DNA from 3 places in the Serratia sp. TSA_198.1 genome. Region 3 is predicted to be linked to each of the others. Evidence: predicted binding sites of a transcription regulator. Region 3 holds the regulator's gene; each other region holds the start of a gene.

Region 1 (9,957 bases), on a different contig from region 3:
CGCCGGGGCCGATATCGATCACGTGATCGGCGGCGCGGATGGCGTCTTCGTCATGCTCGACCACGATCACCGTGTTGCCCAGGTTACGCAGGTGGATCAGCGTTTCCAGCAGGCGTTCGTTGTCACGCTGGTGCAGGCCGATCGACGGCTCATCAAGAACGTACATTACGCCCACCAGGCCGGCGCCGATCTGGCTGGCCAGACGAATACGCTGCGCCTCGCCGCCGGACAGGGTTTCCGCCGAGCGAGACAGCGACAGGTAGTTAAGCCCGACGTTCACCAGGAATTTCAGGCGGTCGCCAATCTCTTTCAGGACTTTTTCGGCGATCTGGGCGCGCTGGCCGCTGAGCTTCATGTTCTGGAAGAAGGTCATGGCGTGGCCGATGCTCAGATCGGAGATTTCCGGCAGCGTGGTGTCTTCGACAAACACGTTGCGCGCTTCTTCGCGCAGGCGAGTGCCGTGACACGAGGCGCAAGGGCGGTTGCTGATAAACTTCGCCAGCTCTTCGCGCACCGCGCTGGATTCCGTCTCTTTATAACGGCGTTCCATGTTGTGCAGCACGCCTTCGAACGGGTGGCGGCGCACGGTGGTATCACCGCGATCGTTAATGTATTTGAACTCGATCGACTCTTTGCCGGAACCGCTCAGCACCGCTTTCTGCACGTTGGCGTCCAGAGAGTTGAACGGCGCTTCGACGTCGAAGGCATAATGTTCCGACAGCGAACGCAGCATCTGGAAATAATAAAAGTTGCGACGATCCCAACCGCGGATCGCACCGCCGGCCAACGAAAGCTCGGGGTTCTGCACCACGCGTTCCGGATCGAAGAACTGCTGCACGCCCAGGCCGTCACAGGTCGGGCAGGCGCCGGCCGGGTTGTTGAACGAGAACAGACGCGGTTCCAGCTCGCGCATGCTGTAGCCGCAGATCGGGCAGGCGAAGTTGGCGGAGAACAGCAGCTCATCCGCTTTTTCGTCGTCCATGTCGGCCACTACCGCCGTGCCGCCGGACAGCTCCAGCGCGGTTTCGAACGATTCCGCCAGGCGCTGCGCCAGATCTTCACGCACCTTGAAGCGATCGACCACCACTTCAATGGTGTGCTTTTTCTGCAGCTCAAGCTTCGGCGGATCCGAGAGGTCACACACTTCGCCGTCGATGCGCGCGCGGATATAGCCCTGGGTCGCCAGGTTTTCCAGCGTTTTGGTGTGCTCGCCCTTGCGGTCTTTCACCACCGGTGCCAGCAGCATCAGGCGTTTGCCTTCCGGCTGGCTGAGAACGTTGTCCACCATCTGGCTGACGGTTTGCGCCGCCAGTTCCACATGGTGATCCGGGCAGCGCGGTTCGCCGACGCGGGCGAACAGCAGGCGCAGGTAATCGTGGATCTCGGTGATGGTGCCGACCGTGGATCGCGGGTTATGCGAGGTGGATTTCTGCTCGATGGAAATCGCCGGCGACAGACCTTCAATATGGTCGACGTCCGGTTTTTCCATCAGCGAAAGAAACTGGCGTGCATAGGCGGAGAGCGACTCGACGTAGCGGCGCTGCCCTTCGGCATACAGGGTATCAAAAGCCAGCGAGGACTTGCCTGAACCGGACAAACCGGTGACGACGATCAGCTTGTCACGCGGGATAATCAGGTTGATGTTTTTGAGATTATGGGTTCGAGCACCACGAACTTCGATATTGTCCATTTACACTTCCCGTCTTGATGATACACCGCGCCTGTCTGGGTTTAGTGCGGGTGATTTTGTGATCAACCGCGCAAAAAACCGGCACAGCCAGTACGAAACGCATAATTATGACACAAAAAAACCTGAATGAATATCCAGTATACGAATGCAACAAGGTCGTTCGAAAGGACAATTCTGGAATACAATACGCAGTTATCAACACGGGTGTCGTTTCAGGCTGAGCGTGTTAAACTTACTCGTTTATACTGTGTAAAAATCAATCATCAGGAGAGTTCTCATGGCCAGCAGAGGCGTAAACAAAGTAATTCTGGTCGGGAATCTGGGCCAAGACCCGGAAGTCCGTTACATGCCGAATGGCGGCGCAGTGGCCAACATTACCCTGGCGACCTCCGAAAGCTGGCGTGACAAGGCGACTGGCGAGCAGAAAGAAAAAACCGAGTGGCACCGCGTTGTGTTGTTCGGCAAGCTGGCTGAAGTTGCGGGCGAATATCTGCGTAAAGGTTCCCAGGTGTATATCGAGGGTGCCCTGCAGACCCGTAAATGGACCGATCAGGCTGGCGTAGAAAAATACACCACCGAAGTTGTGGTTAACGTTGGCGGCACCATGCAGATGCTGGGCGGCCGTCAAGGCGGCGGCGCACCTGCAGGCGGTGGTCAGGCAGCAGGCGGCCAGGGCGGTTGGGGCCAGCCTCAGCAACCACAGGGTGGCAACCAGTTCAGCGGCGGCCAGCAGGCGCGCCCAGCGCAGAACAACGCGCCGGCAGCCAGCAGCAACGAACCGCCAATGGACTTCGACGACGATATTCCTTTCTGATATCGGGCTGTCTGAAGCCAATAAAAAAGCCCCTTTTCGGGGCTTTTTGCTTTTCTGCCAACCTTAAGCCGAGAAGCCGCCGTCGATGCTCAGACTGGCTCCGGTGATGTAGCCCGCTTGCGGGCCGGCCAGATAGGCGACAAAGCTGGCGATCTCTTCGTCTTTACCGTAGCGGCCGATGGCCATCAGCTGTTTCAACTGCTCGGCGAAATCGCCGTCGTCCGGGTTCATCTCGGTATCCACCGGGCCGGGCTGCACGTTGTTGACGGTGATACCGCGTGGGCCGAGATCGCGCGCCATGCCCTTGGTCAGGCCGACCAGCGCGGATTTGCTCATCGCGTAAACGGCGGCGCCGCCAAAGGGCACGCGCTCGGCGTTGGTGCTGCCGATGTGAATGATGCGGCCACCGTCGTTCATATGGCGCGCAGCTTCCTGGCTGGCAACAAAGACGCTGCGTACGTTCACCGCGAGCATACGGTCCAGATCTTCCAGCGCCAGTTCTTCGGTGCTGCCCAAGGTAAACACCCCGGCGTTGTTCACCAGAATGTCCAGATTGCCGAAGCTGTTCACCGCCTGGCGTACCGCCTGCTGTACTGCGGCGGCGTCGACGCTGTCGGCTTTGATGGCGATAGCCTTGCCGCCGGCGGCGGCGATTTCACTCACCACGGCATCGGCCCGGTCGGCGGAAGCTGCGTAGGTGAATGCCACCGCGGCACCATCGTGCGCCAGCCGTTTGACGATGGCGGCGCCGATACCGCGTGAACCGCCCTGAACGAATGCGACTTTGCCTTGCAGAGAGAGGGTTGCTGACATGATGTTTCTCCAGAGTGGGTAAGGTTAAAAAATCTACCGGACCAGTATCGGAGAAACGCAACGTGGCCACTAGCCCCAAAGCGCTATAATCAGCTTAAACCATAGGTTTGAAATCAACAGAGGAAAGCCATGCTCGGCCATCTGGAATGTTTTGTCAGCAGCGCGGAAAACGGCAGTTTTTCCGCTGCCGGCCGCAAGCTGGGCATCAGCTCTGCGGCGGTGGGGAAAAATGTCACCAAGCTGGAGACGCTGGTGGGTGTACGGCTATTCCAGCGCAACACGCGCAAGTTGATCCTGACCGAAGAGGGGGAACGTTTTCTTCAGGAAGTGAGCGGCGGTTTGCAGTCGATCCAGTGCGCGCTGAAAAGGGTGAACAGCAGTGGCTCTGTCGCGGCAGGTACGCTAAAGGTCAGCATGGGTACCGCTTTCGGTCTGCATTTCGTGATGCCTCTGTTGCCGGCGTTTTTGTCACGTTACCCGGCGATCGTGCCAGACTGGCATTTTGACAATCGCAAAGTGGATATGATTGGCGAACACTTCGACGCCGCAATTGGCGGCGGTATTGAATTGGCGCAGGGAATGATTGCGCGTGAATTGGCGCCGGCCCACGGGGTATTGGTGGCCTCGGCGGAGTATCTGCGGCGTCATCCGCTTTTGAGCCAACCGGAACAGTTGGCGAACCACGCGGGGATTTTTATCCGTTCGCCGCAAACCGGGCGGATTCGCAACCTGCCGCTGCGTAATGCGGATAACGAACAGCGGGCGCCCTTGATGACCGTTAACATGACGGTGAATGAGCCGGAGGCGGCGGCGCGAGCGGCGGAAATGGGGCTGGGCATTGCGTTGATCTCCATGCCAAGCGCCTTGCCTTATCTGGAAAGTGGTCGCTTATTGCGGGTGCTGCCAGCCTGGTATGTCGATCGCGGCAGCGTCTATCTTTACTTTCCCACTACCAAATTTCTGCCCAGCAAAACCCGGGCGTTTGTCGATTACATCACCGAGCAATTTCGCCTGCAGAAGCTGGCGACGCGTTTTGATGCGCGCTAGAAACGAGAAAAGCCCCTCGCGGGGCTTCTTTCTTCCGTCAGTGGGCTGTCTGACGATCAGTTGAAGATTTCAGCGGTGCCGTGCAGTTTGTTCTGGCCACCGGCGGCGATGATGCGGTAAGAGCTGGCGCCTGATGCAGCGGCCTTGTTAGCCAGTTCGGCTTCCAGTGCGCTCAGGTTAGAGGCACCGGCAACGGAGACGACACCGATTTTCTGAGCGTCGGCCGCAGGTTGGCTGGAAGGCTGCTCAGCGGCAACGGAAGCGAAAGAAGCGGTAGTCAGCAACAGAGCGGTAGCAAAAATTTTGATGTTCTTCATGATTCAATCCTCAGGGTATTTGTCAGATGAGAGGTTGTATCCTCTCGATGCGTTGAATAATAGACCTGCATGCCCAAAGAGAAAATCGGAGAGTTTTGAGTATTTAATTCAAATAAATTGACTTAATTTTGAAGGCTGGCGTGCTGGAATAATCGCCACTACCCTTTAAAGGTGATTCTTAAAGGGGAGCGCAATGGCATCAGATCCGCTTTACCGCATCACTGACGATCGACTGAGGCTGCGCACCGTGTCGCTGCAAATCGGTAACGGCGTGCAGACTGGCGAACTGGGTTGGCAACGGATTGGAGAAACTTCATGGTTATCGTGCACCATCTGAATAATTCACGCTCGCAGCGTATCTTGTGGTTTCTGGAAGAACTGGGTGTGCCTTATCAGGTACAGCGTTACCAACGCGATCCGCAAACCCTGCTGGCGCCGCCGGAGCTGAAAAAGATCCACCCGTTGGGCAAATCCCCGGTGATTGTCGATGGCGATCTGACCCTGGCGGAATCCGGCGCCATTATCGAATATTTGCAAGAAGCCTACGATGCCCAGGGGCTGTTTATCCCGACCGACCATCATGCTCGCCAACAATACCGTTACTGGCTGCATTATGCGGAAGGATCGCTGATGCCGCTGCAGGTCATGAAGCTGGTATTCAGCCGCCTGGGGCAATCGCCGGTCCCCTGGTTGTTGCGGCCGCTAGCGGGGGCGATTGGCAAAGGGGTTCAGCGGGAATATCTGGACAAACAGATCGCCACGCATCGCGATTATCTTGAGCAGCACCTGAGCAAAAGCACCTGGTTTGTCGGCAATGAATTCAGCGCGGCGGATATCCAGATGAGCTTTCCGCTGGAAGCGATGGCGGCGCGCGGTTCGCTGGACAATTGCCCGAAGCTGCGCGGCTATCTGCAGCGTATCCATACCCGGCCAGCCTACCAGCGGGCACTGGAGCAGGGCGGCCCTTATGAACTGCTGAGCTGAGGGCATGAACTATACTTGACGGGTTAACGTCTGTTCGGAGATAGCCTATGCCTACGCAAATTTTTGTTAACCTGCCGGTGGACAATTTGCCCGCATCCATCGAGTTTTTTACCCAGTTGGGTTTCAGCTTTAATCAGCAGTTTACCGATGATACCGCCGCCTGCATGGTGGTCAGCGAGACCATTTATGTAATGTTGCTGACTCACGATAAATTCAAAATGTTCACCCCGAACCCGATTGGCGATGCCAGGAGGGCGACCGAAGTGCTGCTTTGCCTGTCGCAGCCCAGCCGGGCGGCGGTGGACAGCCTGGTGCGCAAGGCGATTGCCGCCGGCGGCAATACCTATAATCAGCCGCAGGATTACGGTTCTATGTACGGCCACGGTTTCCAGGATTTGGACGGCCATATCTGGGAACTGATGTACATGGATGAAAAAGCCGCACAGGCTCAGTAGCCGGTTTTTGCCCCCTGAGCCGGGGGCGCCCCATCGGATTTACCTATGTGACAAATCTCGCCATTTCGATAATGATTGATCCCGGCGCTTTTCTGCATGAATTGCCGCGATCTTGGTTGATCAGAGGGTATGGAAGGCCGGATAATCGTTTGCCTTGAATAAACCACCATAAATCACCCGTATCACGCGATGAGAGTTAAACGTTTGCCTTTTAACGCCACGCCGATGGGCGGTGCGGCCGAAGGGCAGGGAAGCTGACGTGATGGAAACGATTCCGTAATGAACATGCGTGGGCGGAATAACAAGCCTTGTGAAACGGGCTGGCAATGAAATACAGGGGACAGCAACATGTCGAATTCTCAAGCGAACAACGCCGTTAAACCAAAAGGCGGGCTTGATGGCTATTTTAATATTTCCGCACGCGGCAGCTCCGTGCGTCAGGAAGTGGTGGCGGGATTAACCACTTTCCTGGCGATGGTTTACTCGGTGATCGTGGTGCCGAGCATGTTGGGCAAAGCGGGCTTCCCGCCAACGGCGGTGTTTGTTGCCACCTGCCTGGTCGCCGGTCTCGGCTCATTGCTGATGGGGCTATGGGCTAACCTGCCGATGGCCATCGGTTGTGCGATTTCCCTGACCGCCTTTACCGCTTTCAGCCTGGTGCTGGGCCAGCACATCAGCATCCCGGTGGCGCTGGGCGCGGTCTTCCTGATGGGCGTGCTGTTCACCATCATCTCGATAACCGGCATCCGTTCCTGGATCTTGCGCAATTTGCCGATGGGCGTGGCGCACGGTACCGGTATCGGCATCGGTCTTTTCCTGCTGCTGATCGCCGCCAACGGCGTGGGTCTGGTAGTGAAGAATCCGCTGGATGGCCTGCCGGTGGCGCTGGGCGCATTCACCTCTTTCCCGGTGGTGATGACGTTGCTCGGTCTGGCGGTGATTTTCGGGTTGGAAAAACTGCGTGTACCCGGCGGTATTTTGCTGGTGATCATCGCCATTTCGGTGATTGGCCTGCTGTTTGACCCCGCGGTGAAATATCAGGGGCTGTTCGCCATGCCAAGCCTGGCGGACGCCAATGGCAATTCGTTGATCTTCAGCCTGGATATTATGGGTGCGTTGCAACCTGTGGTGTTGCCGAGCGTGCTGGCACTGGTGATGACCGCAGTGTTTGACGCTACCGGCACCATTCGCGCGGTGGCCGGGCAGGCCAACCTGCTGGATAAGGACGGGCAGATCATCAACGGCGGCAAGGCGCTGACCTCGGATTCCCTGAGCAGCATTTTCTCCGGCCTGGTGGGCGCGGCCCCGGCGGCGGTCTATATCGAATCCGCAGCGGGCACCGCGGCGGGCGGTAAAACCGGCCTGACCGCAACTGTGGTCGGCCTGCTGTTCCTGCTGATCCTGTTCTTGTCGCCGCTGTCTTATCTGGTACCGATTTACGCTACTGCACCGGCGCTGATGTACGTCGGCCTGCTGATGTTGAGCAACGTCACCAAGCTGGACTTCAATGATTTTGTCGACGCCATGTCCGGCCTGCTGTGCGCGGTGTTTATCGTGCTGACCTGCAATATCGTCACCGGTATCATGCTGGGCTTCAGCTCGCTGGTGATTGGCCGCATTTGCTCCGGTGAATGGCGCAAGCTGAATATCGGCACCGTGCTGATCGCGGTGGCGCTGGTGGTGTTCTATGCCGGCGGTTGGGCGATTTAATCCGCTGTGTTTCCCCCACCCGTTGGGTGGGGGAAAGTCTGACCTTCTTCCCCTTCAGAAAAGTCTTCTTCTTTCTGTGCTGCGTTTTGAAAGGCACAACAAGCTTTAATCGCTGTAAAAAAAGTGATCTACTATCGGGGTATATATCAGAGATGTAGTCTGAACCCGAGAGTCTAAGGAAAGCATGGAAATATTTTTTACAATCCTCATTTTGATCCTGGTGGTTTCCCTGTCCGGGGTGGTGACACGTATGTTGCCGTTCCAGATACCGCTGCCGTTAATGCAAATTGCCATCGGGGCTCTGCTGGCCTGGCCGCATTTCGGGCTGCATGTCGACTTTGACCCCGAACTGTTCCTGGTGCTGTTTATCCCGCCGCTGCTGTTTGCCGACGGTTGGAAAACCCCAACGCGCGAATTTCTGCATCACGGCCGTGAAATCCTGGGGCTGGCGCTGGTGCTGGTGTTGCTTACCGTGGTCGGGGTCGGTTACCTGATTTACGCCATGGTGCCGGGTATCCCGCTGGTGGCGGCGTTTGCGCTGGCGGCAGTGCTGTCGCCAACGGACGCCGTGGCGCTGGGCGGCATCGTCGGTAAAGGGCGTATTCCGAAACCGATCATGGGCGTGCTGGAAGGCGAGGCGCTGATGAACGATGCGTCCGGCCTGGTTTCGCTCAAGTTCGCCATCGCGGTGGCGATGGGCACCATGGTGTTTACCGTGGGTGGCGCTACCCTGGAGTTCTTGAAGGTCGCTATCGGCGGCCTGCTGGCCGGTGTGGCTGTCACCTGGTGCTACAGCAAATCGCTGCGGATGATGAGCCGCTGGAGCGGCGATGATCCGGCCACGCAGATCGTGTTCCTGCTGCTGTTGCCGTTCGCTTCCTATTTGATTGCCGAACATATCGGCGTCTCCGGCATTCTGGCTGCGGTTGCCGCGGGGATGACCATCAGCCAGTCCGGCGTGATCCGCAATGCGCCACTGGCGATGCGCCTGCGCGCCAACAGCGTCTGGGCGATGCTGGAGTTCGTGTTTAACGGCATGGTGTTCATCATGTTGGGCCTGCAACTGCCGGGGATCCTGGAAACCTCAATCCTGCAGGCGGAGCTGGATCCGACCATTCAGACCTGGTACCTGTTCGCCGATGTGGCGATTATCTACGCAGCGTTGTTGTTGTTGCGCTTTACCTGGCTGTGGTTGATGAAAAACGCCAGCCGGCGTTTTATGAAAAAACGGCCATTGCAGTTTGGCGATTACAGTACGCGTGAGCTGTGGATAGCGTCGTTCGCTGGGGTGCGCGGGGCAATCACGCTGGCCGGCGTGCTGTCGATTCCGCTGCTGTTAAGTGACGGCACCGCCTTCCCGGCGCGCTATCAGTTGGTGTTCATCGCCGCCGGCGTGATCCTGCTTTCACTGATCGTCGGCGTGATGGCATTGCCGTTGCTGCTGCGCGGCGTAGTGGTGGCGGACAAGAGCGCCAGCAAGAGCGAGGAGCGGATGGCGATTGCCATGGCGGCGGAAGTGGCGATCGAAAGCATCAACAAGATGGAAGAACGCCTGGCCGTCGACGTGGAAGAAAACATCGACCCGCAGGTGCTGAAAGAGATCAGTTCACGGGTCGTGGGCACGTTGCGGCGGCGGATCACCACCAAAGACGATATCGAAAATGCGCTGATGCTGGAGAACCTCGAGCGACGCTTCCGCCTGACTGCACTGCGCGCCGAGCGCGGGGAGCTGTATCACCTGCGTGCAACGCAGAAAATCAGCAACGAGACGCTGCAAAAGCTGTTGCACGATCTCGACCTGCTGGAAGCGCTGCTGATAGAGCGCGAAGGGTAATGCCAACGGGGCCGCAGACGCGGCCCCAGTTATTTGATCGGCGGCCAGTAGTCGCGGCAGCAGGCGATCCAGGCCTGGGCGCCGTGCGACAGGTAGTTACCCTGGCGCCAGATGAGCCCTACACGCCATTCCATCCGCGGCTCAAGCGGCAGCCAGATCAGGTTTTCTTTATCCAGCCACTGGCAAACCGGCTCCGGCAGGGTAGCGATGCCGACCCCGGCCTGTACCATCGATGCCAGAAAATCCCACTGCCCGCTACGCACGGCAATCTGCGGTTCAAAACCGGCCAGGCG
Region 2 (9,957 bases), 1.1 Mb from region 3:
CGTCTCGGCATCGTAATGGCCGAGCACGTCACGGATAGTGAAGAAGTTATCCAGCGATTTTGACATCTTCTCGCGGTCGATCATCACCATGCCGGAGTGCATCCAGTAGTTGACGTACGGGCCGTCGTGGGCGCAGCTGGACTGGGCAATCTCGTTCTCGTGATGCGGGAACATCAGATCCGAACCGCCGCCGTGGATGTCGAAATGGGTGCCGAGCTGCTTGCAGTTCATGGCGGAACATTCAATGTGCCAGCCTGGGCGGCCTGCGCCCCACGGCGATTGCCAGCTCGGTTCGCCCGGTTTGGACATCTTCCACAGGACGAAGTCCATCGGGTTGCGCTTCACGTCGTCAATCTCAACGCGCGCGCCGGCCTGCAACTGATCCAGATCCTGACGTGACAGCAGGCCGTATTGCGGATCGCTATCAATCGAGAACATCACGTCGCCATTGCTGGCTACATAGGCGTGATCGCGATCGATCAGGCGTTGGGTGATTTCGATGATCTCGGCGATATGCTGGGTGGCGCGCGGCTCTTGATCCGGGCGTTCGATCAGCAGCGAATCGAAGTCCGCGTGCATCTCCGCCAGCATGCGTGCGGTCAGTTGATCGCAGCTTTCGCCGTTTTCCGTCGCGCGGCGGATAATTTTGTCGTCAACGTCGGTCACATTGCGCACATAGTTCAGGGAATAGCCGAGATAACGCAGGTAACGCGCCACCACGTCGAAAGCGACAAAGGTACGCCCGTGGCCGATATGACACAGGTCATAGATGGTTACCCCGCACACGTACATGCCCACTTTACCGGCATGAATGGGTTTGAATTCCTCTTTTTGACGACTCAGGGTATTAAAAATCTTTAGCATCGGGACATTCCGTGGTGTGCGTGATAACAAAAATGATAATTAGGCTGTTCATCCAGCAACGTATTGAAACCCGAAGCCTGATCTAATGCAAGGTTAAGCCCGCGCTTTGCTGCACCGGGTTGCGCAAATCGGTGATATACCCGTCATCTTGCAAGCCGCAGGGTATAAATCAATGCCGCCGCAATTGTTATAATATAACAACACCCAATTTACCACAGAGCCTGCGCGGTTTAGCCGCTGCTGACTCGTTAATAGAGATATGTTATAAGGTCGGTCTGAATGTTCACTCGCTCTACGTGACGTCTCACTTCATCTTGTTAGGACTAAAACTATGGTTACTTTCCACACTAATCACGGCGACATCGTTATCAACACCTTTGCTGACAAAGCGCCGGTTACCGTTGAAAACTTCCTGAGCTACTGCCGTGCAGGTTTCTACGACAACACTATCTTCCACCGTGTTATCAACGGTTTCATGATTCAGGGCGGCGGTTTTGAGCCTGGCATGAACCAGAAAGACACCAAAGCGACCATCAAGAACGAAGCCAACAACGGTCTGAAAAACACCGTGGGCACCCTGGCGATGGCGCGTACCAACGATCCGCACTCCGCTACCGCTCAGTTCTTCATCAACGTGGCTGACAACGACTTCCTGAACTTCCGCGCCGAGAACGCGCAAGGTTGGGGTTACTGCGTATTTGCCGAAGTGGTTGAAGGCATGGACGTGGTCAACACGATCAAAGCCGTGAAAACTGGCCGCAGCGGCATGCACCAGGACGTTCCGGTAGAAGACGTGATCGTCACCAGCGTTACCGTCGGCGAGTAATCGCGGCTGCATGAACACGCTGTTCATCGCGGATCTGCACTTATGCGCACAGGAACCGGCAATCACTGCCGGTTTTCTGCGTTTTTTGCGGCACGATGCGATTCACGCCGAAGCCCTGTACATTCTTGGCGATCTGTTCGAAGCCTGGATCGGCGATGACGATCCCGAACCCTTGCACGCGGAGATTGCCGCCGAGCTGAAGACGCTGCAACAAGCCGGCGTGCCTTGCTACTTTATCCACGGCAACCGCGATTTCCTGCTCGGCAAGCGCTTTGCCCGCGCCAGCGGCATGCATCTGCTGCCGGAAGAAAAAGTGCTGGAGCTGTACGGCCGCAAAATCCTGATCCTGCACGGCGACACGCTGTGTACCGACGATCAGGCTTACCAGCAGTTCCGCCGCAAGGTGCACAATCCGTTAATCCAGAAGCTGTTTTTGGCCATGCCCCTTCGCTGGCGCCTGAAGATCGCCGCCAAGATGCGCGCTCGCAGCCGGCAGAGCAATCAGGGCAAATCTCAAGCCATTATGGACGTCAACCCGCAGGCAGTTGAGCAGGCGATGCTGAGCCATAACGTGCATTGGATGATCCACGGTCACACCCACCGCCCGGCGGTGCATGAGCTGGAATTGAGCAACGGCAAGGCTCACCGCGTGGTGCTGGGCGCCTGGCACGCTGAAGGTTCGATGATCAAAGTCAGCGCCGACGCCGTCGAACTGATCCAATTCCCTTTCTAACCCCCTGACTTGCCACGCGAGTGAAAAAATTCGCGTTTTCGACGGTGAAAACCGGCGACGCAACCGTTTTCCTCGCCGTGCGCTCATGGTATGATCTGCGCCCTCATTCGGCCTCCCGCCGCAGGCAACCGGCCGTCGTTTGTACACTTACAGGAGCCTTACACCCATGGGAGCCAACGCCGCTTCAGCCACCAACGCTGGGGTTAAAATCGCAATTGTAATGGGATCGAAAAGTGACTGGGCCACCATGCAGTTCGCGGCCGAAATCCTGACCCAACTCGATGTCCCGTTCCATGTCGAAGTCGTTTCCGCTCATCGCACGCCAGACAAGCTGTTCAGTTTCGCCGAACAGGCCGGCGCCAACGGCTTTGACGTGATCATTGCCGGTGCGGGCGGTGCTGCGCACCTGCCGGGTATGCTGGCGGCGAAAACGCTGGTTCCGGTGCTGGGTGTTCCGGTACAAAGCGCCGCGCTGAGCGGTGTAGACAGCCTGTATTCTATCGTGCAAATGCCACGCGGCATTCCGGTCGGCACCCTGGCGATCGGCAAAGCCGGTGCGGCCAACGCCGCGCTGCTGGCGGCGCAAATTCTGGCGCTGCACGACACCGCGCTGGCGCAACGTCTGGCCGACTGGCGCCAGGCACAGACCGAAGAGGTGCTGAACAACCCGGATCCGCGGGAGGAAGCATGAAGCCGGTTTGCGTACTGGGCAACGGCCAACTGGGGCGCATGCTGCGCCAGGCCGGTGAACCGCTGGGCATCGCCGTTTACCCGGTCGGCATCGACGCCGAACCGGAAGCGGTGCCCTATCAAAACAGCGTGATCACCGCCGAAATCGAACGCTGGCCGGAAACCGCGCTGACGCGTGAACTGGCGACCCACAACAGCTTCGTCAATCGCGATATTTTCCCCCGTCTGGCCGACCGCCTGACGCAAAAACAGCTGCTCGATCAGCTCGGCCTGGCCACCGCGCCGTGGCAATTGTTGGCCGATGCCGCCGAGTGGCCGCAGGTGTTCGCCACTCTCGGTGAACTGGCGATCGTCAAACGCCGCGTTGGCGGTTACGACGGCCGCGGTCAATGGCGCTTGCGCCCGGGCCAGGAAGCGGAACTGCCGGCGGATGCCTACGGCGAGTGCATCGTCGAGCAGGGGATTAACTTCTCCGGCGAGGTTTCGCTGGTGGGCGCGCGTGGGCACGACGGCAAGTCGGTGTTCTATCCGCTGACCCATAACCTGCATGAAGAAGGCATTCTGCGCACCAGCGTGGCGCTGCCGCAGCCTGCCCCCGCTCTGCAACGGCAGGCTGAACAGATGCTGGCGGCGATCCTCGACGAGTTGAACTACGTCGGCGTCATGGCGATGGAGTGCTTTATCGTTGGCGACAGCCTGCTGATTAACGAGCTGGCACCACGGGTGCACAACAGCGGTCACTGGACGCAGAACGGCGCCTCCATCAGCCAGTTCGAACTGCACCTGCGCGCCATTCTCGCCCTGCCGCTGCCGAAACCTGTGGTAAGCACGCCGTCGGTGATGGTCAACCTGATAGGCACCGCCGTGAATCAACAATGGCTGGCGCTGCCGTTGGTGCATTTGCACTGGTATGAGAAAGAGGTGCGCGAAGGCCGCAAGGTCGGCCACCTCAACCTGAACGATCCTAGCGCCACCGTGCTGCAACAGGCATTGCAGGCTCTGGCACCGCTGCTGCCGGCCGAATACCAAAGCGGCCTGGCCTGGGCGCAACAGAAGCTGGCTTAAGGTTTACTCCGCAACAAAATCAAAGGGTTCAGCCAAGCTGAACCCTTTTTTACTGCCAATGAAAAACTACCGGGCATAGCCCCGCGGATTTTTGCTTTGCCAGTTCCAGGTATCGCGCATCATTGCATCGAGCCCGCGCTGCACTTCCCAGCCCAGTTCGCGTTTAGCCAGGCTGACATCGGCCCAGAAAGCGGGCAAATCCCCGGCACGGCGCGGTAAAATCTGATAAGGCACGGCAACGCCGGCGGCTTTCTCAAACGCATGCACCATCTCCAGCACCGAATGCCCGACCCCGGACCCCAGGTTATAAGCTTTAAAACCGGCGATCTGCTTTAGGTGGTCCATCGCCGCCAGGTGACCCTGTGCCAGATCCATCACGTGAATGTAATCGCGCACGCCGGTTCCATCTTTGGTGGGATAGTCCCCGCCGAACACGCTCAGGTGATCCCGCTTGCCGACGGCCACCTGAGCAATATAAGGCAGCAGATTATTCGGGATCCCGCTGGGGTCTTCCCCCATCAGTCCAGACTCATGGGCGCCCACCGGGTTGAAGTAGCGCAGAGAGACAATGGAAAAGGCCGGTTCAGCTTTGGCGAAATCCTGCAGGATCTGCTCCACCATCCACTTGGAGGTGCCGTAAGGGCTGGTCGTGCCGCCGATCGGCATGTCTTCCCGGTAAGGCACCGGCGCATCTTCGCCGTACACCGTCGCCGAAGAGCTGAAGATAAACTGATGAACCCCGGCGTCGCGCATGGCTTCCAGCAATACCAGCGTGCCCGCTACATTGTTCTGGTAGTACTCCAGCGGCTTGCGGGTGGATTCTCCCACCGCTTTCAGGCCGGCGAAATGGATCACCGAAGCGATCTTGTGCTCGGCGAAGATCCGGCTCAGGCACTCCGCGTCCCGCACATCCCCCTGGCAGAACACCGCCGCTTTACCGGTCAGTTGCTCTGCACGGCGTAAGGACTCTTCGGAGGCGTTGATCAAATTATCCAACACCACCACCTCTTCACCGCGCTCCAACAGCGCCAGTACCGTATGTGAACCTATGTATCCGGCGCCGCCGGTCACTAAAATCGCCATCATGCTCCCCTTTCATCAGCATCGGGCGCTAACACCCGATGCATAAGCCTGTTTCATGCGCGCAGCCAGCCGACTAGCGCGTACCTATGTTGCGTAATGGCTTGCCGGCCATCAGATTGCGTTCGATATGTTCCAGAGAGATATTTTTGGTCTCTGGGATCAACGCCAGCGTAATAAAGATAAACACTACGTTGAGCGCCGCGTAGACCCAAAAGGTATAGGCGCTGCCCAGCGAATTGAGCATAGTCAGGAAAGTCGCGCCGACGATCATGTTGGCGATCCAGTTGGTGGCGGTGGAACAGGTGATGCCAAAATCACGGCCCTTAAGCGGTTGGATCTCCGAACACAGCACCCAAATCAACGGGCCGGCGCTCATGGCGAAACCGACAATAAACATCAACAACATAATGACGGCGAAATATTGCGTCGCCGGCGTACTCATGCCGATACCCATCATTGTTCCCAGTGCGCCCATGCCCACTGCCATCACGATAAAACCGAGGATCAGCGTCGGTTTGCGGCCCCAGCGATCCACCAGCCCAATGGCGATAAAGGTGGCCAGCACGTTAACCAGCCCGACGATCACCGTTCCCCACATCTGCTGTTCGGTACTGGCAAAGCCCGCCAGGCCGAAAATCTTCGGCGCGTAATACATGGTGACGTTCATGCCGGTAAACTGCTGCATAACCTGCAACAGAATGCCGAGGAATACGGCGCGGCGGAAATTTTTATTATCCTTGAACAGCGCCCAGCCACTCTGCTTCAGCTTGAGGCTTTCACGGATTTCGTTCAGTTCATGCTGCGCCTGGGCGCTGCTGTCGCGCAGCTTTTCCAGCACCTGACGCGCCTGTTCATGGCGATTGCGCGAGGCCAGCCAGCGCGGGCTGTCCGGCAGGAAGAACACGCCAACCAGCAGCAAGCCGGCTGGAATGGTGATAACCCCCAGCATCCAGCGCCAGGCACCTGTGTAACTGAACGCGGTATCAGACAGGTAGGCGGCCAAAATCCCGATGGTGATCATCAATTGATACATCGAGATCATGCTGCCGCGAATTTTCTCCGGCGCGATTTCAGACAGATAAATCGGTGCGGTATAGGAAGCGATGCCCACCGCCAGCCCCAGCAAAATGCGCGAGAGTATCAATATGTCCACATTGGGCGCCGCTGCGGAACACAACGACCCCGCCACGAACAGGATCGCGCCGATCATCAGGCTGTATTTGCGCCCGATGCGGAAATTCATCCAACCGCTGCCCACGGCGCCGACCGCCGCGCCGAACATCATTGAGCTGACCACCCACTCCTGCTGGGAACTGGTGATGTGAAAAGAGTCGGCAATAAACGGCAAAGCGCCCGCAATCACGCCGATATCCAGACCAAACAGCAGCCCGGCTAACGCAGCCAGAAAACAGACGAAAAAAGTCATACCGGCATTCGTCTGGCTTTTCTCAGCCGACGCAATTTTGACGGCAACACTCATACAGCCTCCAATAGATAACGTTGAATCAGTTAGCCGTCATGATAGGAGGCAATCCGCAGGCGGTAAGTGAGTGAGATCACATTAGTGGAAACGATTACATTATTTCCATTTTGGATCCCCTACGTATCGACGTGAAAAATTAAACATATGACATTGATTATATTTAAAAATAACTTTATGTCGTTTGTTATAACTCTCAAGTTAAAAAACACCGCTTGTCAGACTTCAATATCAACCTCGAATAGCAGCCATTTATTTGTAATCGATTTCACTTGAGTGACATCCGCAACGAAGGATCAAGGTAGACGGGAAAAGGCGCTTTTTAGACAGAGAGTCTGGAAAGGAAATCTTTGGATTTTCAATAATAAAGGTATCGACCCGGCTCCCGATAACAGGGGGCCGGGCCGACTTTGCAGCGGTTTAACCGTCGTAACTGCGGAACAATGCCTGGCCACGCAACAGCCGTACGCCCAGCCAGCCGCCGCACAGCGACAACAGCAGCGCACTGAGCAACGGCAACGCCCACCACAGCACCGGCGTGGGCGCCCACGGGAAGTCGAATACCTGGCTTTGCAGCAACCATAGCGCCGCTTCCGCCCCCACCGCCGCCGCGATGCCCGCCACCAGCCCAAGCAACGCAAACTCGCACCACAGCGTGCTGCGCAACAAGCGCTTGCCGGCCCCCAGAGTACGGTACACCACCAGTTCCTGGCGCCGTTGCCGCATGCCCACCTGCACCTGCGCCATCAGCAACAAGCCACCGCAGAGCACCACCAGCACCACCATCACCTCCAGTGCGCGGCTGACCTGTTGCAGCACCCCGCCGACCTGTTTGAGGATTGACCCGATGTCCAGCAGGCTAAGCGTCGGGAATTGCCGGTTGAGCTGGGTCAGCATCTGGCCGTCCCCGTCATAGCGGAAGCTGGTAAGCCAGGTCTGCGGTTGACCGTCCAGCGCACCCGGCGGGAAGATGAAGTAAAAGTTCGGCTTCAGGCTTTCCCAGTCCACCTGCCGCAGGCTGGTGACCCTGGCGCTGAACGACTGGGTATCGCCGCTGAAGGTCAGCGTGTCGCCCAGCTTAACCTTGAGCCGCCCGGCAATGCCCTGATCCATCGACACCTCACCGGCCTTCGGCGGCCAACTGCCCGCCAGTAGCGGATTGTGCGCCGGCAGATCCGCCAGCCAGGTCAGGTTCAGCTCGCGGTTAACCGCCTCACCGCCCGGATCGTCCTCATGCACCCGCTCGGTCGCCACCTGCTGATTAATCTCGGTCAGGCGCACGCGTACAATCGGGTAATAAGTTTCCGGCTTGACCTGATGCTGTTGCAGGAAGGTTTTCACCTGCGGCACCTGCGCTTCAGTCAGGTTCAGCAGGAAGTAGTTCGGGCTGTCCGGCGGCAGTTGCTGTTGCCAGCGGTCGAGCAGATCGCCACGCAGCACCAGCAACAACGCCAGCAACATAAACGACAGCGAAAACGCCGCCAGTTGGCTGACCGTTACCCAGGGCTGATGCAGCAGACGATTGACTGCCAGCCGCAGCGCCAGATTCTTCAGCGTAATGCGGCGCAACAACAGCAGGCTGCCCCAGCCGATAGCCCCCAACAACAGCGCCAACACCAGAATACCGGCGAGGATCGACCACAGCAGCGTGCTGGCTCCCATCAAGGCCGTCAGCAGCGCCACCACAATCACCGCCGTTACCGGCAGGAAATAGCGCAGCGGCCAAACGTTGGCCACCACGTCGCGGCGCAATACCCGCAGCGGTTGGGTCGCCAACAGTTGCCGGTACGGCCGCAGCCCCACCAGCAGCGAAATCATCAGCAACGCGCCGACCGCCCACAACCACGGCCAGGCCCCGGCAGCCGGCAGTTCCGCCGGCAGCACCGGCGCCAGCAGCCGAATCAGCACCGCTTCAAACCCCAGGCCGATAATGCCGCCGCACGCTGCCGCCAGCGAAATGACCGCCAACCACTGGCCGACAATCAACTTGCGCAAGGCGCTGCGGCCGGCCCCCAGCGTTTTCAGCACCGCGATCAGATCATAACGGCTGCGGCAATAGTGGCTCATGGCCACCGCCACGGCGGCAATCGACAGCAGCAGGGTCAGCAGCGCCGACAACAGCAGGAACTGTTGCGATCGTTGCAGCGATTTGCCCAGCGCGCTGCCGGACTCCTGCAACCCAAACCAACGCTGGTCGGGCTGGAGCTGCGGCGTCAGGCGCGTTTCGTAACGCTGAATGTCCTCCGGCGAGCCGGCGAACATATAGCGGTAACTCAGGCGGCTCCCCGGTTGCACCGCCCCGGTTTTATCCACATCCGCCAGGTTGATCATGATGCGCGGCGCAGTCTGGAACGGATTGAAGCCGGAGTCCGGCTCCTGAAGGATTTCACCGGCAATGCGCAGGCGGGTGTCGCCCACGTCCAGCGAGTCCCCCACTTTCACATTCAGCAACGCCAGCAAACGCGGCGCCACCAGCACCGACCCCGGAGCAAGCTTGACGTTGGCCGGGCGCGTCTCCAGCTTGCCGTACAGCGGATAGGCCAGATCGGTGGCCTTCACGTCCGCCAACTGCGGCCGGTCACCGGCGTAGGTCATAGTGGTGAACGACAACTGGCGGCTCACTTTCAGCCCTTCTTGTTGCGCATCCAGCAGCCAGCCTTCCGGTACTGGCCGCGCGCTGCGCAGCACCCGGTCACCGGCGATAAAATCACGGCTTTGCTGGCTCAGCCCCTTGTCCATGCGATCGCTGATGCTGCCCAGCGCCAGCACGCAGGCCATCGACAGCGTCAGCGCCAGCCAAACGATCAGCAGTGACGGCGAACGCCATTCCCGCCAAAACCAACGCCAGATCATGCTTCCTCCCACAGCTTGCCTTCACGCAGGCGCAACCGCCGCTGGCAGCGCGCCGCCAGGGTTTCGTCATGAGTGACCAGGATCAGGGTGGTGGAAAAATCGCGGTTGAGGGAGAACAGCAAATCGGCGATGCGTTCGCCGGTCTGGCGATCGAGGTTGCCGGTAGGCTCATCGGCAAACAGCACCCGCGGCCGGCCGCTGAACGCACGCGCCAACGCGACCCGCTGCTGCTCGCCGCCGGAAAGTTGCGCCGGCAGGTGATCGAGCCTTTTGCCCAGCCCCAACTGCTCCAGCAACTGAACCGCCTGCTCGCGGCTCTGCCTGTCGCTCTCACCGCGCAGCAGCGCCGGCAATTGCACGTTC
Region 3 (9,957 bases):
CGCCGATAGCGGCATAGGCGGCAATCCGCGCGCCTTCGACCGAACCTTCACCGAGCCGGTAGCCGACGCGAATGGTGGCGCTGACGCCGAGCGACAGTGGCAACACGAACATCAACGCGCTGAAGTTCAGCGCAATCTGATGCCCGGCCACGGAAACGATGCCCAGCGGCGAGACCAGCAGGGCGACGATGGCGAACAGCGTCACCTCAAAAAACAGCGCCAACGCCACCGGCAGACCGATACCGATGAGGCGTTTCATCGCCGGCCAGTCCGGGCTGCGGTTGCTGCCTTCATGCGGCAGGATGTCACGTTGCGACGGTGCGCGTTTTACATACCAGCGCATTGCCAGGAACATGAACCAGTAGACGCTGCCGGTTGCTACGCCGCAACCGACGCCGCCCAGCTCAGGCATACCGAACTTGCCGTAGATGAAGATATAGTTAATCGGGATATTGACCAGCAGGCCGAGAAAGCCAATCACCATGCCGGGTTTGGTTTTCGACAGTCCTTCACACTGGCCACGCAGTACCTGGAAGAACAGATAGCCCGGCGCGCCCCACATGATAGCATGCAGGTAGCCAACGGCTTTATCCGCCAGTTGCGGATCGATATTGTGCATCATATCGATCACGAACTTGCTGTTATACAGCACGAAAATGATCAGGACAGAGACCGCACAAGCCAGCCAAAACCCTTGGCGTACCTGATGAGCGATACGGTCGCGGCGGCCGGCGCCGTTAAGCTGCGCGATCACCGGAGTTAGCGCCAGCAGCAGGCCGTGGCCGAACAGAATGGCCGGCAACCAGATAGAGGTGCCGACGGCGACGGCGGCCATATCCGTGGCGCTATAAGCGCCGGCCATAATGGTATCGACCACGCCCATTGCGGTTTGCGATATTTGCGCGATGATTACCGGAATTGCGAGGGCCAATAAACTACGCGCTTCAATGAAGTACTTCTGCACGCATACACCTTTTCTATTTATTTATGATTGAGGGGAGGGTCGTCGCGAAAGGACAACAATTAAAAATAGCGGAATTTTGTCAAAAAGATTGTACGCGCTCGGCGTCGTTAAGCAAATGTTGTGACGAAATAGTTATTAAATGCGCAGGCGCGGATTTTTTGCCTCCCCGGGTTTGGTTTTCCTCGCCAACTGGGGCAAACTGCCCCAAGCGCTTTAAACATTTTCAGAAAGAAGAGGCTCACATGTTCACCGGTATCGTACAAGGCACCGCGCCGCTGGTCGCCATTGATGAAAAATCCAACTTCCGTACCCACGTCATAGAGATGCCTGCGGAACTACTGCCTGGGCTGGAGCTCGGCGCGTCGGTGTCCCATAACGGTTGCTGCCTGACCGTCACTGCGGTGGAAGGCAACCGCGTCAGCTTTGATCTGATCAAAGAAACGTTGCGCCTGACCAATCTCGGCGAGCTGGCTTTGGGGGACGTGGTCAATATCGAAAGGGCGGCCAAATTCAACGATGAAATTGGCGGCCACCTGATGTCCGGCCATATTATCTGCACGGCGGAAGTCGCCAAGATTTATACCTCCGAAAATAATCGTCAGATATGGCTGCGCATGCCGGATGCGGAACTGATGAAATACGTTCTGCATAAAGGTTTTATTGGCATTGACGGTATTAGCCTGACGATCGGAGAGGTGGTGAATAACCGTTTCTGCGTGCACCTGATCCCGGAGACGCTTGATCGCACCACGCTGGGCAAAAAACGCCTGGGCGACAAGGTGAATATTGAGATTGATCCACAAACGCAGGCGGTGGTAGATACCGTTGAGCGGGTGTTGGCGAGCCGCGAAGCGGCCATGGCGACGGCGAGCGCGCTGGCGCAGAAGATCTGACGGACAATAACCACAGAGGAGTAACCGCGTGAAGTTTTATGGGAAAACGTTGATGTTAACGGCGCTGCTGGCGCTGAGTGCCTGTAGCAGCTCACCTGAGCAGGGCGCGGCCAATCAGGCCGTTGATGCAGAAAGTGATACCTGCGGTGCCGCGCAATACCAGAGTTACGTCGGCAAGCCGATGTCAGCGCTGGAAGGCGTTCAGATTGACTCTCAGGTACGTGCGATTCCGTACAATTCGGCCGTTACTATGGACTTTAACCTGCGTCGTCTGAACTTCCTGGGCGACAGCGAGGATAAAATCATTCGGGTTTATTGCGGCTGATCAGCCATTGGTTAGCGCATAATATAAAACGCCCCCGGTAAAAACCGGGGGCGTTTCGTTATGGTATGGCATTAATCAGCGCGGGACGCGGATACCGCCTTCAATGCCTTTCGGGCTGAATACCACCTGCCACAATTGAATGTCACGCGCGCGAAACGCACCTGCACAGGCGTTCAGATAATAGCTGAACATACGTTCGAAACGCTCGGAATAACGCTGAGCCAGTTGCGGCCATGCCTGCCTGAAACGCTCGTACCAGACCATCAGGGTGCGATCATAATCGGCGCCAATATTATGCCAATCTTCCATCACGAAACGTCCCTCGCTGGCTTTGGCTATCTGCGTGACTGAAGGCAGGCAGCCATTCGGGAAGATATATTTGTTGATCCACGGGTCAACATTCATATCTGTCCGGTTCGAGCCAATGGTGTGCAGCAGGAAAAGGCCATCCGGTTTTAAATTACGCTCCACCACCTTGAAGTAGGTGCGATAATTTTTGGGGCCAACGTGCTCAAACATGCCGACGGAGACAATGCGATCAAACTGCTGGTGCAGATCGCGGTAGTCCTTCAGCAGAATTTCAACGTCCAGCCCGGCGCAGCGCTCCTGCGCCAGCTTTTGCTGTTCGGCGGAAATGGTTACGCCCACGACGGAAACGCCATAGTTTTTCGCCGCAAAGGCGGAAAGGCCGCCCCAACCGCAGCCGATATCCAGTAATTTCATCCCCGGTTGCAACTGCAGTTTCTCGCAAATCATTCGCAGCTTGGCTTCCTGCGCTTGCTCCAGCGTGGTTGCCTCTTTCCAATAGGCGCAGGAATATTGCATATAGGGATCGAGCATCAGCGTAAACAGATCGTTTCCCAGATCGTAATGCTCTTTGCCGACAATCCAGGCTCGTTTCTTCGATTGCAAATTGATTAATCGCGCGGCGGCAATTCGCAGGATATCTTTCACATGGTGGGGGAGTTTCTTTTCCAGGCCTGCGCCGACTACGTGTTGAAAGAATATATCCAGCCGTTCGCATTCCCACCAGCCATCCATATAGCTTTCGCCCAGGCCGAGAGAACCTTCCCGCAACACGCGTTTAAAAAAATCAGGATTTTTAATCTGAATATCGAAAGGACGTGAGCCGTTTATTTCTATACCGGCCATACTGAGCATTTCATGAGCGATACGGTACCATGGGTTGTCCTGAATGCTCACATCTTCTATACACGATGAACTCATAGCTTCTCCATCACCTTCTTCTGACTTATGACCCGCCAGAAAATAGCTTAGACAATTTCTGCGGGCGCATATGTATACCTACGGTGGAAAGTCACCGTGGCGTCTGATATCCGACTATGAACAGAGGAAAATTTTAAGAAGGCTCCAGCGCAATAGGCGCGGATAAACAATCCTTAAAAAAGTGTGACGCCATACGCGTACACAACAGCTACTTGTGATAATAAGACTATAAAAGTGTTATTTTAAAAGGTCGTTTTGAGTATAGGCTTGCCGAGGCGCTTACTCAACCGTAAATCGCACTCGGCAAAAATATTCTTTAAGTGATTATTAGTACAGGTAATTATGACGCAGAGTTAGCATGTTCCTGTCGTACTGCCTGCGAATTATCGATCACTTTTCCCCGTTGCAACATATACCCCAACGCGGCCAATACCACCGTTGAAACCATCACCGTTACCGTCGCCAACAGCGGTTGGGCTATAAAGGCCGAAACCAATAGGCTCGCGACAAAGCACAGGCCCAATTGCAGGGTATTTTGCAGCGCTGCGGCTTTGCCTGTGCCTTCCGGGAACGGCATCAACGCATTCGCCACTACGATCGGGTAGCAGGCTCCGTTGACCAGCGCCATCAGGCAGAATGGAATCAGCAACGTGGTGAGCGTGGGCTCGGTCAATGTCGCCACCAGATATAACGCCACCATGCTGATGCCATAACCTACCAGCAGCCAAGGCAGCAGGGTGTTGCCATTCATGCGGTTTAACGCCGTACGGCAACCGTAACCGCCCAATAAGAAAGCCAGCGTCTGCGGGACATAGCTCAGGCCAATATCATTGGGGCTGTAACCCATATCGCCAAGAATAAACGGCGAACCGGTGAGCCAGGCAAAAAAACCGGCAGAGCAGGCGGCAAAAATGGTGACGTTACCGCTGAATACCGGCGACTTCAGCAGTTGGAAGAAACTCAGGGTGTTTTTGGGCTGGGCAGATGGCGCGCTTTTGGCGCTTTCCTTCAGTAACAGCGTCGGCAGCAGCAAAATGACGGTGATACCCAGCAGCACGGCGAAAATTGCCCGCCATCCCATGTGGTTCAACAACCAGGCGCCGACCAACGGTGCCAGCGCAGGCGAAAGTGCTACCAGCGGCATAATGGTGGCGAATACGCGGTTGGCTTTGCCTTCACGGTAGCGGTCAATGACCAGTGCCTGCCAGGTGACGGCGGCTGAACACACACCGATCGCCTGGATAAAGCGCAGCGACCACAGTTGGACGGCATTTTGCACCCACAGCATGCCGAGGCAGCCCAGAGCAAACAGCGCCAGGCCAATCAGCAGAACGGGTTTGCGGCCCAAATTATCGGAGAGCGGCCCCCAGAGCAGTTGAGCAAAGGCAAAACCGGCCAGGAAAATGCTAAGGCTGGCGCTGATTGCGCCGGCGGAAATTTGCAGATCTTGCTGCATAGCGCCAAAGGCGGGCAGATACATGTCGGTGGCCAGGTAACCCAGCATGCTCAGGCCGGCAAGATAGAACATAAAACCAAAGGAATTTCGCATGGTATTTCTCATTAATATTTTATTGTCGCAGGTTTTTAGCGCCGGCAAGTGTATCCGGCTGGATCTCTGCTTGTGAAACGGTAATATTTGCGAAGTGCTGTTAAAAAAATTGAAGGCAAAAATCATGTGGTCTGAATATTCGCTTGATGTCGTGGACGCGGTCGCCCGCACCGGCAGCTTCAGCGCGGCGGCGCAGGAACTGCACCGGGTACCTTCGGCGGTTAGCTATACTGTGCGGCAACTAGAACAATGGTTGGCGGTACCGCTATTTGAACGGCGTCATCGCGATGTAGAACTGACGCTGGCTGGCACGCTGTTTATTCAGGAAGCGCGCGGTGTCATCAAAAAAATGCTCGACACTCGCAGGCAGTGCCAGCAGGTGGCCAATGGTTGGCGTGGCCAATTAAAAATTGCGGTGGATATCATCGTCAAACCGCAGCGCTGCCGTCAGCTGGTGCTGGATTTTTACCGTCAATTCCCCGATGTGGAGCTGTTGGTCCAACCCGAAGTGTTTAACGGCGTATGGGATGCGCTGGTGGATGGCCGCGCCGATATGGCGATCGGCGCTACGCGGGCGGTGCCGGTTGGCGGTGGTTTCGCCTTTCGCGACATGGGCGACATGCGTTGGTTGTGTGTCGCCAGCCCCCAGCATCCCTTGGCGGGGTTGGATGGCCTGCTAAACGATGATCAGCTCCGGCCTTTCCCTTCGCTGTGTCTGGAGGATACGTCACGCAATTTGCCCAAGCGGGTCACCTGGACGCTGGACAATCAACGGCGGCTGGTGGTGCCGGATTGGGCCTCTGCGGTGGATTGCCTGTGCGCCGGATTGTGCGTCGGCATGATGCCTGCGCATCAGGTATTGCCGTTGGTACAGCGTGGTGAATTGGTGGCGCTGCAACTGCAACAGCCATTTCCCGCCAGCCCATGCTGCCTGACCTGGCAGCAGAATACCCCATCGCCGGCGATGGCCTGGCTGCTGGATTACCTGGGGGACAGTGAAACCTTGAATCAGGAATGGTTAAGCGAAGTGACGCCGGAAGCCGCTTTGGCTCCCGGCGTTGGCGACTAGCGGCGGTAATCGATGAAGGGACCGTCGGCGACCGAGCGGCGTTCAACCAGCTTCGGATGTACCTCAATGACTTGCGACTCTTCACGCTTGCTGATGATGCGATCCAGCAGCATGGTGAACGCCATCTCGCCCAAACGCTCTTTGGGCTGATGGATGGTCGTCAGTGCCGGCGTGAAATAGCGGGCGTTGCGCACATTATCGTAACCAATAACGGAAATATCCTGCGGTACGCGCAACCCCAGCTCATCAGCGGCGCAAATAGCGCCCATTGCCATAATGTCGCCGCCGCAGAATACCGCCGTTGGGCGCTGTTTCTGCGATAATATCTGGTGCATGGCTTTGTAGCCGGATTCCGGTTCGAAGTCACCTTGTACAATCCACTCGTCGCGCACCTCGATATTGGCTTCTTCCATGGCTTTTAAAAAGCCCTGATGGCGGCCGCCGCCGGTATTGCGCGCTAATTGGCCCGGAATGGCGCCAATCTCACGGTGGCCACGCTCGATCAGATAGCGGCCGGCCAGATAACCGCCTTCGAAGGCGTTGTCGATAATAGTATCGGTAAAATCACCGCGTGCTGCGCCCCAGTCCATGACCACCATCGGGATGTTACGGTAATCTTCCAGCATCCCCAGCAATTGATCCGGGTATTCAGAGCACATCACCAGCAGGCCATCGACGCGTTTTTGCGCCAGCATCGCCAGATAAGCGCGTTGCTTGTCCAGGTTATTGTGCGAGTTACACAGGATCAGCGTATAGCCTTTGCTGTAGCAGCTGTTTTCCACCGCCTCGATCACTTCGGCGAAATAGGGCGCTTCGCTGGAGGTAGCCAGCAGACCGATAGATTTGGTGTGATTGACTTTCAGGCTGCGCGCCACGGCGCTGGGAGAATAGTGCAGCTCTTTGATCGCGGCCGCGACGGCCGCTTTAGTCTCTTCGGCGACGAAACGAGTCTTATTGATGACGTGCGAAACGGTGGTGGTGGAAACGCCAGCGCGTTTGGCCACATCTTTAATCGTTGCCATGTAAAGAATGACTCCTGAACTCACATGTTGCAGCATGTAAGTGTGATGTTAATCGTTTGCCTGCGTAGATCCTTCTTCCAAATAAGCGAAGCTGAGTTTTTAGTGTATTGAAGTCGTCAGCGTTTGGTCAGGAGGGGCATTTTTGCCGGTACGCAGTTGTGAACTGCGAATTTTGTCCCATATTGAGCCAAAGTGGAAGAGGTAATCAGTATTATAAACCGGGAAATGATAACAAGATTTTATTGTCTAACTGTGGGAAAATGGTTTGACGCATTAATTGTGTGCCTTTTATCCTTGGGATAACCCGTCTGAAAAGGAGTTGTAATGGATACCGATCTGAAAATGTCACTGTTCACCACTGTGTGCGCGCTGGCCGTTATTATTGCTTTTAGCTTCACCGCGGCGTTGAACTGATCCCTGGTTGTCACACAGGCGCAGTTCACTGCGCCTGTCCGCATTTTCCCACCGCTACGTCAGATTTTTCCACAAGTGCCCCGTTCACCCACACCCGGATGTTTTCCATGCGGCTTCGCGAAACCGCGGTCTGAGAGCGACTAAAAGGCCTAAGATCAGAACGCTTGCGGTAGGCGGTGAGGCGTGCGGCTGGGGGGACCAGCCGCGGAGGCGATTATCGAATGGTTTTCGGTGTTACCACACGGCGGGCGCCAATGTAGTGGTTTTGCCAGTAGTCGTTGTCCAACTGGCTGATACGGATTTCCTCACCGGTACGCGGTGACTGAATGAATTTGCCGTTGCCCAGATAGACGCCGACGTGATCGGCCACGCCACGGTTGTTGATGCGGAAGAACACCAGGTCACCGCTTTCCAGCTCGTTTTTCTTGATCGGCGCCGCGTCGCGCAGGTGGTACATCTCGTTGGCAGTACGCGGCATCTTGATTTTCACTACGTCTTTATAGGCGTAATAAATCAGTCCGCTACAGTCAAAACCGGTTCTTGGCGAAGTGCCGCCCCAGCGATAAGGTTTGCCCATTTGATCCATCAGCTTGGCCATTGCGGTTTGCTTGGCGTGCTGATAGCGCTTTTTGTGCGCCGGGCTGAGTTTCAGCGGTTTTTCGTCGCGAGCCAATTTGGCGGTGGCCATGCCGGGTTCCCGGTGGCGACCATAACCTTTTTTGTAACCCTTTTTCGGTGGGGTCACTTTGATTTTGGCTATTTTCTGGGTTTGGTGTTTCGATTTTGCGCTGACGATCTTTTTAGCGGTTTTTTCTGTTTTGGCTTTGGAAACCTTGGCTGTTTTTGGCGGAGCAGTGACTTTCACTTTTTTGCTGGCCTTTGCCGCTTTCTTTTTCTTGCGGTCATCCGGCCGTGCTTCATTAACGTGGCTCTTGCGCTGCTCGGCGGCAATACGCGCCTGTGGCGCAGCGTGCGCCAGATTTAAGAATAGCTGTGTAAACAACAGCACAAAAAGCGTAAGAATTAAACGCATGTCGACGTTACCAACCTTGGCCCCGGAACAGATATCGAAAGAATGACAGTATTCCCCAATTTCGCCATATAAAACAGCGAAGAACTCATAAATGATAATCCATATTGTGAGAAAACGTTAACAGCATTTTTTTTGCCGAAAAATCAATCCGTTGGTGTGTAAAAAATCACCTTTGGCCGCTGTTGGTATTATTAAAGGGGTACCAGGAGGCGGAAAAATATATTAGTGAAATGGTCGGATTAAAAATGTTATTCTGAGCGTATGTTTTAACCGGAATGGCCTTTGCCGGTAAGATGCGATTGGCAACGGGGAATACCCTTGCAAAAGATGGCGTTTTCTTGCGACTGTTCCAGCCGCTACAATAGCCAGTGTGATGCATGTTGTAGCCATGAGATGTGGCTTGAGGAAGCAATAAATGACGACGATTGAAAAAATTCAGCAGCAGATCGGTGAGAACCCAATTCTGCTGTACATGAAAGGTTCACCGAAATTGCCAAACTGCGGTTTCTCTGCGCAAGCGGTGCAGGCGCTGTCTGCTTGTGGCGAACGCTTTGCCTACGTTGATATTCTGCAGAATCCGGACATCCGCTCCGAGTTGCCGAAATACGCCAACTGGCCGACTTTCCCGCAGCTGTGGGTCGACGGTGAGCTGGTAGGCGGCTGTGATATCATTATCGAAATGTATCAGCGCGGCGAACTGCAACAGCTGATCAAAGAAACGGCAGCGAAGTACAAAGAGCAAGAAGACCAGCAGCCATAACGGCTCGGGTTTATTGCAAGAAGACATCGGGCGGCGCCAGTGCAAACTGGGCCGCCCGATTTATTTGCGGTTCAGTCAGTATCACCGATGGCCAGCGGCCATCCGCCAAGGCGTTTCCAGCGGTTAACCAGCTCGCAGAACAGTTGAGCGGTTTGTTCGGTGTCGTACAGGGCCGAATGCGCCTGGGTGCTGTCGAACGGAATATTGGCGGCAATACAGGCTTTGGCCAACACGGTTTGCCCCAACACCAGCCCGCTTAGCGCGGCAGTGTCAAAGGTGGCGAACGGGTGGAAAGGGTTGCGCTTCAGGCTTGCGCGTTCTGCTGCGGCCATCAGGAAACTGTGATCAAAGTTGGCGTTGTGCGCCACGATAATCGCCCGGTTGCAGCCACGGTCCTTGATGCCTTTGCGTACCGCTTTAAAAATGGCGTGTAACGCATCGTATTCACTGACTGCACCGCGCAACGGGTTATGCGGGTCGATACCGTTGAATGCCAGCGCTTCCGGTTGCAGGTTGGCGCCTTCAAAAGGTTCAACGTGAAAGTGCAGGGTTTCATCCTGCTGCAACCAGCCTTCTTCGTCCATTTTTAACGTAACGGCGGCAATCTCCAGCAGCGCGTCGGTTTTGGCATTAAATCCAGCGGTTTCTATATCTATCACTACGGGATAAAACCCACGAAAACGGCCACTCAGGGCGTTAAG

The links. Region 3 encodes PurR, which represses purine synthesis genes. Its sites were predicted from a motif close to CANGCAAACGTTTGCNTG; they were not measured.
Region 1: the regulator PurR is predicted to act here: its motif matches at 6,314-6,331, upstream of ACUTSW_RS23680 (NCS2 family permease).
Region 2: the regulator PurR is predicted to act here: its motif matches at 2,480-2,497, upstream of purE (5-(carboxyamino)imidazole ribonucleotide mutase).

What each region holds. Positions count from the first base shown of each region.
Region 1 covers NZ_JBQZFP010000009.1:76,580-86,536, forward strand. Annotated here, with positions in the region: gene uvrA (excinuclease ABC subunit UvrA) at 1-1,690, opposite strand, end outside; gene ssb1 (single-stranded DNA-binding protein SSB1) at 1,968-2,504, shown strand; gene ACUTSW_RS23650 (3-oxoacyl-ACP reductase family protein) at 2,568-3,317, opposite strand; gene ACUTSW_RS23655 (LysR family transcriptional regulator) at 3,447-4,364, shown strand; gene bhsA (multiple stress resistance protein BhsA) at 4,421-4,681, opposite strand; gene ACUTSW_RS23665 (hypothetical protein) at 4,875-5,018, shown strand; gene ACUTSW_RS23670 (glutathione S-transferase family protein) at 4,997-5,665, shown strand; gene ACUTSW_RS23675 (VOC family protein) at 5,713-6,120, shown strand; gene ACUTSW_RS23680 (NCS2 family permease) at 6,469-7,830, shown strand; gene ACUTSW_RS23685 (Na+/H+ antiporter) at 8,015-9,664, shown strand; gene ACUTSW_RS23690 (LysR substrate-binding domain-containing protein) at 9,694-9,957, opposite strand, start outside.
Region 2 covers NZ_JBQZFP010000001.1:2,150,866-2,160,822, forward strand. Annotated here, with positions in the region: gene cysS (cysteine--tRNA ligase) at 1-864, opposite strand, end outside; gene ppiB (peptidylprolyl isomerase B) at 1,196-1,690, shown strand; gene lpxH (UDP-2,3-diacylglucosamine diphosphatase) at 1,701-2,423, shown strand; gene purE (5-(carboxyamino)imidazole ribonucleotide mutase) at 2,590-3,114, shown strand; gene purK (5-(carboxyamino)imidazole ribonucleotide synthase) at 3,111-4,178, shown strand; gene galE (UDP-glucose 4-epimerase GalE) at 4,245-5,261, opposite strand; gene ACUTSW_RS10375 (sugar porter family MFS transporter) at 5,335-6,741, opposite strand; gene ybbP (putative ABC transporter permease subunit YbbP) at 7,162-9,594, opposite strand; gene ybbA (putative ABC transporter ATP-binding protein YbbA) at 9,591-9,957, opposite strand, start outside.
Region 3 covers NZ_JBQZFP010000001.1:1,057,975-1,067,931, reverse strand. Annotated here, with positions in the region: gene ACUTSW_RS04975 (MATE family efflux transporter) at 1-964, opposite strand, end outside; gene ACUTSW_RS04970 (riboflavin synthase subunit alpha) at 1,207-1,857, shown strand; gene ACUTSW_RS04965 (I78 family peptidase inhibitor) at 1,886-2,182, shown strand; gene cfa (cyclopropane fatty acyl phospholipid synthase) at 2,258-3,409, opposite strand; gene punC (purine nucleoside transporter PunC) at 3,750-4,958, opposite strand; gene punR (DNA-binding transcriptional activator PunR) at 5,083-6,027, shown strand; gene purR (HTH-type transcriptional repressor PurR) at 6,024-7,049, opposite strand; gene cydH (cytochrome bd-I oxidase subunit CydH) at 7,374-7,463, shown strand; gene ACUTSW_RS04935 (C40 family peptidase) at 7,678-8,496, opposite strand; gene ACUTSW_RS04930 (Grx4 family monothiol glutaredoxin) at 8,912-9,256, shown strand; gene rnt (ribonuclease T) at 9,328-9,957, opposite strand, start outside.